One region of the Arthrobacter sp. YA7-1 genome, then DNA from elsewhere that is predicted to be linked to it. Evidence: predicted binding sites of a transcription regulator. Region 1 holds the regulator's gene; the other holds the start of a gene.
The links. The regulator LexA, encoded in region 1, represses DNA repair genes until DNA is damaged. The targets are predictions, from matches to a motif close to TCGAACANNTGTTCGA.
Positions count from the first base shown of each region.

Region 2: the regulator LexA is predicted to act here: its motif matches at 5,392-5,407, upstream of OIT41_RS20350 (DUF6504 family protein).

Region 1 is NZ_CP110114.1:1,554,752-1,562,008, forward strand. It holds gene hflX (GTPase HflX) at 205-1,767, shown strand; gene OIT41_RS07295 (ATP-dependent DNA helicase) at 1,760-3,823, shown strand; gene lexA (transcriptional repressor LexA) at 3,846-4,595, opposite strand; gene OIT41_RS07305 (LysM peptidoglycan-binding domain-containing protein) at 4,954-5,313, shown strand; gene OIT41_RS07310 (histidinol-phosphate transaminase) at 5,405-6,523, shown strand; gene hisB (imidazoleglycerol-phosphate dehydratase HisB) at 6,567-7,193, shown strand; gene hisH (imidazole glycerol phosphate synthase subunit HisH) at 7,190-7,257, shown strand, end outside.
Region 2 is NZ_CP110115.1:112,451-119,707, forward strand. It holds gene OIT41_RS20330 (hypothetical protein) at 259-384, shown strand; gene OIT41_RS20335 (hypothetical protein) at 528-851, opposite strand; gene OIT41_RS20340 (SOS response-associated peptidase) at 1,070-1,771, shown strand; gene OIT41_RS20345 (DNA polymerase III subunit alpha) at 1,826-5,065, opposite strand; gene OIT41_RS20350 (DUF6504 family protein) at 5,072-5,359, opposite strand.

The sequences.
Region 1 (7,257 bases):
CCAGACGCTGTTCTTGACGCCTGGATACTCAGCAGATCGGCCCCCTTCCGCCCTTGGGAACTGTGCACGCACTCCGCGCAGCCCCTCCGGAGGGATACCCGGACCATCGGCAGGGGCTTGCCAGGCATCAGCCCTGCGCGAATTCCGCGCCATAAGAGACGAATCGGCACTATTCTGGAAATGCCGAACCCCCTAAAGGAGACCATGACCACGCAGAAGAACACCGGACCCGATTCCGACGCCCAGGACATGAGTCCTGAAGAAATCCAGGCTGTCATCGACCGGATTCTCTCCAAGGACGCACCCGCCATGGTGCAGGACCGCGACGAACCCCGGGGCGTGTTTGGCAAGGCCCAGGCGATTTCCCGCCTGGACGATGAACACAGCATCTACGACGGCGACCAAGAGGACCTGGCCGAGCGCCGGGCCTTGCGCCGCACCGCGGGCCTGTCCACGGAACTGGAAGATGTCACCGAGGTCGAATACCGGCAGCTGCGCCTTGAGCGAGTCGTGCTGGCAGGCCTCTGGACCGAAGGCACCCTGGCCGACGCCGAGAATTCGCTCAGGGAACTTGCCGCTTTGGCCGAAACGGCCGGCTCGGAAGTCTTGGACGGCATCGTCCAGCGCCGCATGAAGCCGGACCCCGGCACGTTCCTTGGCTCAGGCAAAGCCTTGGAGCTCAAGGACATCGTGATGTCCACCGGCGCGGACACCGTAGTGGTCGACGCCGAACTGGCACCGTCCCAGCGGCGCGGCCTTGAGGACATCGTCAAGGTCAAGGTTGTGGACCGCACCACGTTGATCCTCGACATCTTCGCGCAGCATGCCAAGAGCCGCGAGGGCAAGGCCCAGGTGGAGCTGGCGCAGCTGGAATACCTGTTGCCGCGCCTGCGTGGTTGGGGCGATTCCATGTCCCGCCAGGCCGGTGGCCAGGTGGGCGGCGCCGGCGCCGGCATGGGTTCGCGTGGTCCTGGTGAAACCAAGATTGAGCTGGACCGCCGTCGAATCCGCACACGCATGGCCAAGCTTCGCCGTGAAATCGCGGCGATGAAGCCCTCGCGCGAGACCAAGCGGGCTAACCGCCGTCGTAACGCCGTTCCTTCGGTCGCCATCGCCGGTTACACGAACGCCGGAAAGTCGTCGCTGCTCAATCGCCTGACGGACGCCGGTGTCCTCGTGGAGAACGCGTTGTTCGCCACCTTGGATCCCACGGTCCGCAAAGCCCAGACACCTGACGGGATCGGCTACACGCTCTCGGACACCGTCGGCTTTGTGCGTTCGTTGCCCACCCAGCTCGTGGAGGCTTTCCGTTCCACGCTGGAAGAGGTGGCCGACGCCGATCTGATCCTCCACGTGGTGGACGTTTCGCATCCCGATCCGGAAGGCCAGATCGCCGCCGTCCGCACGGTGTTCAGCGAAGTGGATGCCCGGAAGATCCCGGAAATCATTGTCCTGAACAAGGCGGACGCCGCGGATCCGTTCGTCATTGAGCGGCTCAAGCAGAAAGAGCCACGCCACGTCGTCGTGTCCACGCGCACAGGGCAGGGCATTGCGGAGCTCCTTGGAGCCATCAGCGAGGCCATTCCGCGCCCCGGAGTGCGCCTTGAGGTCCTGATTCCGTACAACCGCGGCGAGCTCATCAACAAGCTGCACAACACCGACGCCGAAATCCTCAGCCTCGAGCATGAGGAGGAAGGCACCCGCGTGGTGGCCATGGTCCATGAGAACCTCGCCGCCGAGTTGGAGTCGTTCGTCCGCAATGGTTGATCCAGAGGCGGGGGAGCGCGGCGAAACCGTGGGGGAGCGGATCGCCCTCGAACTCCTGGACAAAGCCGTGGCCGGCATGGGCGGGCAAAACCGCACGGGCCAGCACCAGATGGCCAGGCAGGTGGCGCGGGCGATCGAGACCGGCGAACATCTCCTGGTCCAGGCGGGCACGGGCACGGGCAAGTCCCTCGCGTACCTGATTCCGCTCATTGCGCACGCGATGGAAAGCAACAAGCCCACGCTGGTGTCCACGGCTACCCTTGCCCTGCAGACGCAGATCGTGGGCCGGGACCTGCCCCGCCTCCTGGAAACCATCAATCCGGAGCTGGAACGTCCGGTCAGCATCGCCCTGGTCAAGGGCCGGGCCAACTATGTGTGCCGGCACAAGCTGGAGGGCGGTTTCCCGAGCGAGGAGCCCGCCGAGGGGCAGTTGTTCTCCCTCGGTGAGGACACCAGCGTCCCGCATCTCGCCGCAGCGATCGGCGGCCCGGCCTCGCAGCTCGGCAAGGAAGTCCTGCGGCTGCGCGAGTGGGCCGGGAAGACCACCACAGGGGACCGCGACGAACTCATGCCGGGTGTGACAGACCGGGCCTGGCGCCAAGTATCGGTCACGTCGATGGAATGCCTCGGCGCGCAGAAGTGTCCGATGGCGGAGGAGTGCTTCAGCGAGCTGTCCCGCCACCGTGCCGCGGAGTCCGACGTCGTGGTCACCAACCATGCGATGCTCGCCGTCAGCGCCTTCGAAGGCCTGGCCGTGCTGCCCGAGTACGACGTCGTAGTGGTTGACGAGGCCCACGAGCTCCAGGACCGGGTGACGGGAGCCGTGTCCGGACAGCTGTCGGTGGCGATGATCCATGCCGCGGCCTCGAGCGCCCGCAAACATACAGCCATCACCGTGGACGCGCTGAACGCCGCAGCCGACCGCCTGGAACTCGCGATCATCGGTGCGCCGTCCGGCCTCCTGCCCAACGGACTCAATGATGAACAGCTGGATTGCGTGGACCAGCTCCGGGAAGCGTGCCGTGCGGCGCTTTCCGATTCGAAGGGGGATTCGTCCAACGCGGTCGACGGCGGACGCCAGCTCGCGCGCTCACGGCTCATGCTGATCCTTGAGTTGTGCGAACGGCTGCTCTCCGCCCGGGAAAACCGGGAAGTCGTGTGGTTGTCCCGGAACAGCACCTTCGATCCGCAGCAGGGCTACACGGCACCCGACGAGGATTCGCCGGCGCTCATCAACATCGCACCGCTCAGCGTTGCCGGACGCCTCCGGGAAGGTCTCTTCGCAGGCCACACCGTGGTCTTGACCTCTGCCACCTTGGCCATTGGCTCTGCCTTCGAGGCCACCGCCGGCGGGCTTGGCCTGACTGGCCAAGGCGCCCCGAGCTGGACCGGCGTGGATGTCGGCTCGCCGTTCGACTATCCGAAGCAAGGCATGCTGTACGTCGCCAAGCACCTGCCCAAGCCTGGGCGCGGCACTTCGCCCGAGGCGCTCGACGAACTTGAAGAGCTCATCAAAGCCTCCCACGGCGGAGCCTTGTGCCTCTTTTCGTCCCGCCGTGCGGCGGAGGACGCCGCGGACGCGATGCGGTCGCGCCTGGACGTGGACATCCTGTGCCAAGGCGAATCGACCATGGCCGCGTTGGTCAGGCAGTTTGCCGAGGAAGAGGACACGTGCCTGTTCGGCACCATGTCCCTCTGGCAGGGCGTCGACGTTCCTGGCGGTTCCTGCCGGCTGGTCGTCATCGACCGGATCCCGTTCCCTCGTCCGGACGATCCCTTGATGACGGCACGATCCCGCGCGGTCGCGCAGGCCGGGGGCAACGGTTTCATGGCAGTGTCCGCGACGCACGCGGCCATCCGGCTGGCCCAGGGAGCAGGCCGCCTCATCCGCTCAACGGGGGACAAGGGCGTGGTGGCAGTACTGGATTCACGGCTTTCGACGGAACGCTACGGCAACTTCCTCCGGGCAGCTTTGCCGCCCTTCTGGCCCACGACGGACCGTTCAGTGGTGCGCGGTGCGCTCGAGCGGCTTTACGCCGAGTCGGCCAAGGCTTAAAGCGGGCGCGTCCGGGCGCGTCCTAGAGTGAGCGCAGGACCGAGACGACCTTGCCCATGATGGTGGCATGGTCACCCAGGATAGGCTCGTACTGCGTGTTCTGGGGGAGCAGCCATGTGTGGCCGTCGCGCTGACGGAAGGTCTTGACGGTGGCTTCGTCGTCCAGGAGCGCGGCCACGATGTCGCCGTTGAGTGCGTCGTTCTGCCGCCGTACCACCACCCAGTCGCCATCGCAGATAGCGGCGTCGATCATGGAATCACCGGCGACCTTCAGCATGAAGAGCTCGCCATGGCCAACCAGCTGGCGGGGCAGCGGGAGGACATCTTCAACGGTCTGGTCGGCCAGGATGGGTCCACCGGCAGCAATGCGCCCCACGAGGGGAACCATGGCCGTGTCGCTGGCACTCGCGAGCTCTGTGACGGCCAGGCCGCCCGCGCTCCGGAGTTTCGCCGGAGCCTCGACGCCGGGAATGACCGAGCCGCCGTCCAAGGTCAATGGCATGAGGACTTCCATCGCCCGCGGACGCTTGGGATCGCGGCGGAGATAGCCGAGCTTCTCAAGCTGTGACAACTGGTGCGTGACACTGGACAGGCTGGCCAAGCCAACCGTGTCCCCGATTTCGCGCATCGACGGCGGATAGCCATGATCGTTCACTGAACGCTGGATGGTCTCCAGGATTTTCTTCTGGCGGACGGTCAGGCTCTTGGGGGCCTTCTGTGGCTGCTGGCTCCGCGATGAGGCCGACCCGCTGCCAGTGGCTTTCGCTGCCATGTTCGCCAACGCCCTTCCGTTCCGCCCGTCCGCCGCTGAGGCGCTTCCCGGGACTGTCGGCCTGAAATGTCAGACCCTCCTGTTGCACTGATTCAGTGCTCGTTCCTTCACTCAAACGTAGGGCAGGCACAGGCGTTTATCAAACATTTGTTCTAGCGAGTCTCGACATCGTTCGTTGATAAGTGCTAAAAATGTCATAGCAAGGTTCGAATATGTGTTCTATAAAAGTGCTGCGGGATCCGGGTGTTCGTTCGAAGACATGGACGAACAATCGCCTCGCAAGCACTGACTGAAGGCAAGAATTGGCAGCCGCACCCAGAGATTCCGGAATGCGGCATTGTTCAGAAGGGCTCAGCTCATGTCCGCAATCACCATCACCCACACCCCAGGCCGCAGTGCGGCGCCGGGCAGGCTTCACCTGACACGCCGGGGCCGTATGGTCTTCTTCGGCCTCCCGGCAATGCTCGTGGTTGCAGCGCTGCTCAGTCTGGCGGGATTCCTGAATTCACCGGCCAAGGCTGCTGACTCCGTCGCCGAGCTACAGCCCACGTCCAGCACGAGTGTCACGGTTCAAATGGGCGAATCGTTGTGGGGGATTGCAGGGAAGGCGGCGCCTTCCCGGGATCCTCGCGATGTCGTAGCCGAGATTATCCAGCTGAACAACCTGCAGGACGGACGCATCGTACCGGGCCAGCAACTGTTCATTCCTGCCACCTGAGGGCACTTTCGTCCAGGGTGGCAGCGCGCCTGAACGGGCGCAGGGCCGTCACAGTTTCAGGGCATCCGCCGTGGCACCTTAAACTGTCATGGTGAGTGAGCAGCTTGAGCGACTTGACCGACTTCCCCTCCGGACCAACCTCCGCGGCCTGAGCCCGTATGGCGCGCCGCAGCTTGATGTCCCGATTTTGCTCAACGTCAACGAGAATACGCATGGCGTTCCGGCCGATGTCCAGGCGGCCATCACCGAAGCGGTGGCGGCAGCCGCGACCGGACTGAACCGCTATCCGGACCGTGAGTTCACTGAACTGCGCGAGGCCTTGGCGGAATACCTTGGCCACGACCTCGCTGCCGGGAATATCTGGGCGGCCAACGGCTCCAATGAAGTGCTGCAGCAGATCCTCCAGGTTTTCGGTGGCCCCGGACGGTCCGCGCTCGGGTTCCCTCCCACGTACTCCATGTACCCCCTGCTGGCCAGCGGCACCGACACCGCATACATTGCGGGTGTTCGCGGCGATGACTACGGACTCGATGCAGCCTCGGCCGCCGCGCAGGTGCGCGAACTCAAACCGAACGTCGTGTTCCTTTGCTCGCCGAACAACCCCACCGGCACCGGACTTGGCCTGGATGTTGTCGAAGCCGTGTACGAGGCAGGCGAAGCAAGCCAGACAGTCGTGATCGTGGACGAGGCCTACCACGAGTTCGCCCACGATAATACGCCAAGCGCGCTGACGCTCCTCCCTGGCCGGGAGCGCCTGATCGTCTCCAGGACCATGAGCAAGGCCTTCGCCCTCGCCGGTGCACGCATCGGCTATATGGCCGCTGCCCCCGAGGTCGCCGACGCGATCCGGCTGGTCCGCCTTCCGTATCACCTCTCCGCCATCACCCAGGCGACTGCGCTGGCCGCACTCCGGCACCGCGAAGCCCTCATGGCCGACGTCGAAGACATCAAGATCCAGCGCGATCGCATTGTCAGCGAGTTGACCCGGATGGGCTTCACCCCGGCCGCCTCCGATTCGAACTATGTTTTCTTCGGCGGAATCGAAAACCCCCATGCCCTGTGGCAAGGCCTGCTGGAGCGTGGAGTCCTGATCCGCGACGTCGGCATACCGGGCCACCTCCGGGTGACGGCAGGCACGGAGCCGGAGACCACGGCCTTCCTTGAGGCGCTCGAAGCCTTGCTGGACGGCCAGGCTCCCTCACCGGCCTAGACTTGGACAAGCCCCACCACACCTTCCTCCTAAGGACATATCAATGAGCGAAAACGGCGCCAGCACGGCGGCCGCCCGGACTGCACGCATGGAACGCACCACCAGTGAGTCCTCCGTCCTGGTTGAAATCAACCTCGACGGCACGGGAGTCTCGGACATCAGTACCTCAGTGCCGTTCTATGACCACATGCTGACTGCGCTCTCCAAGCATTCGCTCATCGACATGACCGTCAAGGCGACGGGAGACACCCACATCGACGCCCACCACACGGTGGAGGACGTTGCGATCACCTTCGGCGAGGTCCTGCGCACCGCGTTGGGCAACAAAGCCGGTATCCGTCGCTTCGGCGAGGCCACGGTTCCGTTGGATGAAGCGCTGGCCCACGCCGTCGTCGACGTCTCCGGACGCCCTTACCTGGTCCACGGCGGTGAGCCCGCCGGCCAGGAATACCACCTGATCGGCGGACACTTCACCGGTTCGCTGACCCGCCACGTCTTTGAGGCCATAACCCTGCACGCCGGCATCTGCCTCCACATGAATGTCCTGGCCGGCCGGGATCCGCACCACATCGTCGAGGCCCAGTTCAAGGCATTCGCCCGTGCACTCCGTTCCGCCGTCGAGTCCGATCCCCGGGTCGAAGGCATTCCGTCCACCAAGGGTGCCCTGTGAGTACGCACATCCTCAAGGATGGCGCCGTGGTGGATCCGAAAGCCGCCAGCCGCATCGTCTCGCC
Region 2 (7,257 bases), on a different replicon from region 1:
CGCCAGGAATGCAGACGGGACCCCTGACCGGCTGCACACCATCGCCAGGGATGACGGCTCGCCCGGGAGATGGCGGCTCGCCGGGTCTTTTCTGTGGATGGCCGGGCCGCCGGCTGTCCACAGCGGCGGGCGGCCGGGCACTAGGGGCTGTGGGCAACACGTGCACAAGCACCCCTGCCTCGAAGATTCGGCCGCAAGGCTGTCCCCTGCTGGCTTCTAGGATGGATCCCCCACGTAGGCGAGGGAGAAGAGGGAAACATGGAAGATCAACAGCGGCCGCGGGCCAGCGCCTGGCAGATCGCGGGTGTCTGGATCGCAGCTGCAGCGCTGCTGCTGACGGCGGCACGAATGGGTCTGGACCTGTGGCAACTGATCGGACACTAACCAGCCGGCGGGGGCGTTCCGCGGCAGCAGACGCCCATGGTGCAAGCCCCTCCACGGGCACGTTTGAATCGCCCACTTCATGGACACGGGTTCTCTCTGTGTGGCGGTCAGGTGTTCGTCGTGTGGCGCCCAGCAGAGTGGTTCTACCGGGCCTCGTCCGGCGAAGCTGCGGCGCGCATTCCGAACGACGCTGTCCTGATAACAGGCAAAGCCGCGGTGTCGAAGAACCGGTATTCCATCGTCGGAACGCGGATTATGGTTCCGGCGGCCTCCGCTTTCTCCCGGATAAAATCACGATCGTCCCGGGAGAGGACAAGCTGCCCGTGCGGATCACGCGCAAGGTCCCCCTGTGCGTCCTTGCTGACCTTCGCCGACATGGCAGGGGGCAGGACCAGACATGCCGGATTTTCCAAAAGCCATCTCCGGGTCTCGGAATCGAGCCGGTCCCACTCGTCTTTGAGGCTCACGCTCGTCAATACCGCCTTCTGTCTGGCCTTGCCTGAATGAATTCCGTCCAGATTACCCCTGACGCCACGCCGATGACAGGACGCCCCCTGCACATTCCCGGCGTGCCTTGTTATCGTCGGAGCGTCCCGCCTGACCCCCCCATCAGGCGGGACTTTCCCCTCTCTCCTGAAGTTCCTGGCGCTGCCATAGGATCAGAGCAACCCTGAGGAGGAGCGGCATGTGTGGACGCTACGTGATGTCCCGGGCAACGGGTGACCTTCTGGCCTACTACGACGCGACGGAGGCCGCGGGCAGTGCGCCCGGGCCGTCCTGGAACGTTGCACCGACGCAGAATGTGCCGATCGTGGCGGAGAAGCTCTCCGAGGATGTGCTGGAGCGCCGGCTGTTGACGGCCCGCTGGGGTCTGGTCCCGTCATGGGCGAAGGACGTCAAACTGGGTTCGAGGCTGATCAACGCCCGCAGCGAGACGATCCTGGAGAAGCCCTCCTTCCGGAAGGCCGCAGTGAAGCGCCGGGCCCTGGTCCCGGCCGAAGGCTGGTTCGAGTGGGAGAAGTCCCCTGACGGGAAGAAGATCCCGACATACCTTCACTCCGAGACCGAGGACCTGCTGAGCCTTGCCGGGCTGTACGAGTTCTGGCCGGACCCGTCCCTGCCCGAGGACGATGAGAACAAGTGGCTGCTGTCCTGCACGATCCTGACCACCACGGCACAGGATTCCCTGGGGCACATCCACGACCGGGCCCCGCTCATTGTCCCGCGGGACCTGCACGCCGATTGGCTGGACCCCATGACAACAAGTGCCGCGGACGTCCAGCACCTCCTTGACGCCATCCCCGAGCCGGTGATCACGCCGCGGATCGTGAGCGACCGCGTCAACTCGGTACGGAACAACGGCCCCGAATTGGTGGAACCGGCCTGAAACCGGGTCTCTGGGGCGCTCCTGGACCGGCCCCGCTGCTCATGACGCCGCTGCTCAGGATGCTGTTGCCGTCCGTGGCAGGGTGAGGTCGGCGAGGTCCCAGGCGTTGCTGGCCTGGAGGGACATGCCTCGTGGGCCGGTGCGGCGGGTGGTGCCTTCGATGAGCAGCAGGTTCGTGGAGAACAGGATCGGCGGGGCGACTCTTTCCTGGGCGTCGCTGAAGAACGTGGCGTCGACACACCCGGTGCCGTCGTCGATGCTGATGAAGACGACGCGTTTGCCGCCGCGCATGGGCGGGGTCTGGGTGGCGACCCGGATCCCCGCAACGAGGACCTTGGAGCCGTTGCGCAGGTCCAGGAGGTCTCGGGCTTTGGTGACACCGAGCCTGTCCAGGACCGGCTGGTAGGAGTCGATCAGGTGGTGGGTGACGTCCAGGGCCAGGATGTCCAGCTCTTCCCGGGTGATCTCCAGGCCGCTCAGCTCGGGGACGCCGGCCGGGATATTTGGTGCGTCGATGGCCGGGAGCGGGAGGGCGAGCTGGCCGGGGATGACCTGCAGCCGTTTCGCGGTGCGGGTGGCCTGATTCCGGGCGGCCATCGCCGGGCGCGTCCGTCTGCTCTGCCCCGTGTACAGAGAATCCAGGGCCCCGACCAGGGCCAGGCTCTGCACGGTGGAGGCGCGCAGCCGGGCGCGTTCCCTCAGATCCGCCATGGAGTCGAAGGGCCGCTCGGCGAGGATCCGGTGGATTTCCCTGGCCTGGATGCCTTTCACGTCCGCCAGGGACATCCGGATCCCCAGACGCCCGTCAGTGGTCGGCTCGGTGACGTATTCGTCGGTGGAGCGGTTGACGTCCAGTGGCAGGATGGGGATCCCGAGGCGGCGGGCTTCGGCGACGAGCAGGCGTTTGGGGTACATGCCGGGGTCATGCGTCCAGAGCCCGGCCATGAACTGCACCGGGTAGTGGGTTTTCAGCCAGGCCGACTGGAAGGTGGGTTTGGCGAAGGCGGCCCCGTGGGCGCGGCAGAACCCGAAGGACCCGAAGCCTTTCACGACGCCCCAGACCTTCCCGACCGTCTCGGGTGCGTAGCCGCGCTCGGCGGCTTTGTCGTGGAAGAACTTCTCGACTCCCGGGAGGCGGTCCTCGTCGGACAGGAAGCGCCTCAGTACGTCGGCGTAGGCTAGCCCGCAGCCGGTGAAGGTGTCGATGATCCGCATGAGTTGTTCGTGGAAGACCACGATCCCGTAGGTGTTGCGCAGGAAGGGTTCCAGGTCCGGGTGGAGCTGCTCGACGGTTTCCCAGCCGCCGCGCCGGTTCAGGAACGGTTTGACCATCTCGGCCTGCATGGGACCGGGTCGGAAGAGGCTGATGTCGGTGATCAGGTCATCGAACACGGCAGGCTGAAGTTTGCCGACGAGTTCGCGCTGGCCCGGGGACTCGATCTGGAAACACCCCAGCGTGTGGGTGGAGCGGATGAGCTCGAAGGTCGGCTCATCATCCAGGGGCACGGCTTCGAGGTCGATTTCCTGCCCAGTGGTGCGTCGGATTTCGGCGACGGCGTAGGCCATGGCCGATTGCATCCTGACGCCGAGGACGTCGAGTTTGATCATGCCCATCGGGTCCATGTCGTGCTTGTCGTACTGGGACATCGGCAGGCCCATCCCGGAGGGTTGCACAGGGGTCCGGTCCAGGAGGGAGGTGTCGGAGAGGATGACCCCGCAGGGGTGCATGGAGATATGCCGGGGCAGCCGGTCCAGGCGTTCGGTGATGTCCACCAGCAGATCCAGCTGCCTGCTGCCCTCCAGCCGCTCGGCCAGGTCCCGCAGTTCGGGTTTCTCGGCCATGGCTTCCCGGAAGTGGGAGGCGGAGAAGCGCCAGAGGTTCTTGGCGATCCCATCGATGTCGTCGGGGTCCATGCCCAGGACCATGCCGGCGTCCCGGGCCGCGCCACGGGCCCGGTAACCGGACTGCATCGACATGAGCGTGACCCGTTCCGGGCCGAACCGCCGGAAAATCTCGTGATAGATGTCGTGCCGGCGGGCGGACTCGACATCGATATCCACGTCCGGCAGGGTCCGGCGCCGGGTGCTCAGGAACCGTTCGAAGAGCAGGTCGTGGCGGATCGGATCCACGAACGAGATACCGAGCGCGTAGTTGACCAGGGACCCGGCACCGGATCCGCGGGCTGCGGAGCGGATGCCCATGTCCCGGATGAGCCGGGCGACCTCGGCCACGGTCAGGAAGTAGGACGCGAACCCGAGATCGGCGATGGTGTCCATCTCCAACCGCAGCCGAGACTCCACGACCTCCAAAGCAGCGCGATCAGCACCAGTGTAAAGAGCGTTGGCCCCGGCCCGGGCACGTTCCCACAGCACCGTGAGAGGGTCGCCGGTGATGCCGATGATGGAGGCTTCGGGCATGACCGGCACACCCCAGCCGGCATCACCGACCGGGTCGATCCGGCACCGGTCCGCCAACGCCTGTGTCTCGGACAGCAGTGCTTTGGCGGCTGCGGCGCCGGCCTGGCCGACCGCGGCGATCTCCGCGGCGAGGGCGTGCATCATCGGTCCGGGTTTGAGCCAGGCCTGGGCCGTGGGTTGGACCCCGGTCTCATCCAGGCGCCGCAGCGCCCGGGCGGCATCCAGGATGTCGGCTGTGATCGCCCCGTCGGGCAGCACGTAGCGCACGGCATTGCTCAGCACTGCCTTGACCTGGGTTCTGCCGGCGAGGCGGAGCATTCTCGTGGCGTGGGTGTGGCTGAACGGCAGCCCGGGCGCGGACAGGTGGGAGACGACCTCGATCCGCAGCGCGTCCCTGGGCAAGACAGCGAGCCACTGGTCCAGCAGGGCCATTCCATCGCCGCGGGTCCCGACCTTCAGTCCGACGTCGGAGAGCGGCCCGAGCAACACGGTCCCTACAGGCCCTGCACCGGCGAGAAGATGGGCCGCGATCTCCTCCGAGGTCACCGCGACACTCTTGCGGGCGTGGGCGGCCGAGACCAGCCGGCACAAGGCCGCGTACCCGGCGCCCCGGTTGTGTCCGTGGGCCAGGACCACGACCCTCCCGCCCACGGACCCATCGTCGTCGAGGACGGCGAGCTCGACGCCCAGGATCGGATCGATCCCGGCCGCAATGCACGCACCGATGTGCTTGGGGATCCCGTAGAGCCCGTCACGGTCCGTCACGGCCAGGGCATCCGCTCCCCCGGCCTTCGCCGCGGCCGCCAGGGTATCCGGCCAGTCCACCCCGTAATGGGCGGAAAACGCCGACGCGGCGTGCAAGTGGGTAAACATCAGGGACTTCTAGCCGAGGATCCGCGCGAGCACCCAATCAGCGTCGTCTCGGGTGAGCTCGAAGACCCGCTCGGCAGAACGGCCGCGACCGGAGGCCGTGATCCTCCAGGTCTCCGTCTCGAGCACCTGCGGGCCGATCCCCTTCTGGATGCGGGACTGCTCGACCCACCACGGACGCCTGGTGTAGAACCGCAGAGGCATCTCGGTGCTCCGGTACTGCCGGTCCCGCCACTCAAAACCCAGGGGCAATCCGTCCGGAGTCGTCCGCACTACCACACGCTCATCAACATCCAGCACTAGAACACACCTTCTAATAGAAAAACTGTTAATAGAATATGCGTTCGACACTACGTGTCGCCACCGACAGTTTGAGGCGAGGCCGCGAACCTGCGCCTCAGTTCCAGTATCAGCCCCTCAGTGGCAAGCCGTCCTAGGGCAGCACTCTCACTCTGCCGTTCCGGGTTGAGGCGTCTCAGAGGAGACCGTGAAGAGGCCTTCCCCTGATCACCGGCTACGTGCCGGGGGCTTGACGAGCTCCCGGCGTGACAGGATCTGACCGCCCATCAGGCAAGCTAAGAGATAACCCTCCTGTTCCGGGATGCCGTGACTCCGGAAGTCATGAATTCACGGAGTCAGTCGGTACGCGCCCACGAACAACCCCGGCAACACGTTTCGGAAGTCCGGATCTCCGGAACTTACAGACTCCGTTACTTACAAACCACCGGACCGCGTCAGTCCGGAAGCCAGAGGAAACCAGGAAAGCCTGGAAAGTCTGGAAGCCGGATGGTGACCATCCACGAACAGCCCCAGGCAACACGTTTCGGAAGTCAGGACCTCCGAACGTAACAGACTCCGTGAGATTGTAAGTCTGTGCCCGACGGGCCACTCTTCGCTGTAGCTCCGATCCGCAGACTCCGGACCCCGATCTATCCGAACTCTGTCACCTACAGACCACCAGACTCAGTGACTCCGTGACTCAGTGACTCCGTGACTCCGGAAGTCATGAATTCACGGAGTCAGTCGGTACGCGCCCACGAACAACCCCGGCAACACGTTTCGGAAGTCCGGATCTCCGGAACTTACAGACTCCGTTACTTACAAACCACCGGACCCCGTCAGTCCGGAAGCCAGAGGAAACCAGGAAAGCCTGGAAAGTCTGGAAGCCGGATGGTGACCATCCACGAACAGCCCCAGGCAACACGTTTCGGAAGTCAGGACCTCCGAACGTAACAGACTCCGTGAGATTGTAAGTCTGTGCCCGACGGGCCACTCTTCGCTGTAGCTCCGATCCGCAGACTCCGGACCCCGATCTATCCGAACTCTGTCACCTACAGACCACCAGACTCAGTGACTCCGTGACTCAGTGACTCCGTGACTCCGGAAGTCATGAATTCACGGAGTCAGTCGGTACGCGCCCACGAACAACCCCGGCAACACGTTTCGGAAGTCCGGATCTCCGGAACTTACAGACTCCGTTACTTACAAACCACCGGACCCCGTCAGTCCGGAAGCCAGAGGAAACCAGGAAAGCCTGGAAAGTCTGGAAGCCGGATGGTGACCATCCACGAACAGCCCCAGGCAACACGTTTCGGAAGTCAGGACCTCCGAACGTAACAGACTCCGTGAGATTGTAAGTCTGTGCCCGACGGGCCACTCTTCGCTGTAGCTCCGATCCGCAGACTCCGGACCCCGATCTATCCGAACTCTGTCACCTACAGACCACCAGACTCAGTGACTCCGTGACTCAGTGACTCCGTGACTCCGGAAGTCATGAATTCACGGAGTCAGTCGGTACGCGCCCACGAACAACCCCGGCAACACGTTTCGGAAGTCCGGATCTCCGGAACTTACAGACTCCGTTACTTACAAACCACCGGACCCCGTCAGTCCGGAAGCCAGAGGAAACCAGGAAAGCCTGGAAAGTCTGGAAGCCGGATGGTGACCATCCACGAACAGCCCCAGGCAACACGTTTCGGAAGTCAGGACCTCCGAACGTAACAGACTCCGTGAGATTGTAAGTCTGTGCCCGACGGGCCACTCTTCGCTGTAGCTCCGATCCGCAGACTCCGGACCCCGATCTATCCGAACTCTGTCACCTACAGACCACCAGACTCAGTGACTCCGTGACTCCGGAAGTCATGAATTCACGGAGTCAGTCGGTACGCGCCCACGAACAACCCCGGCAACACGTTTCG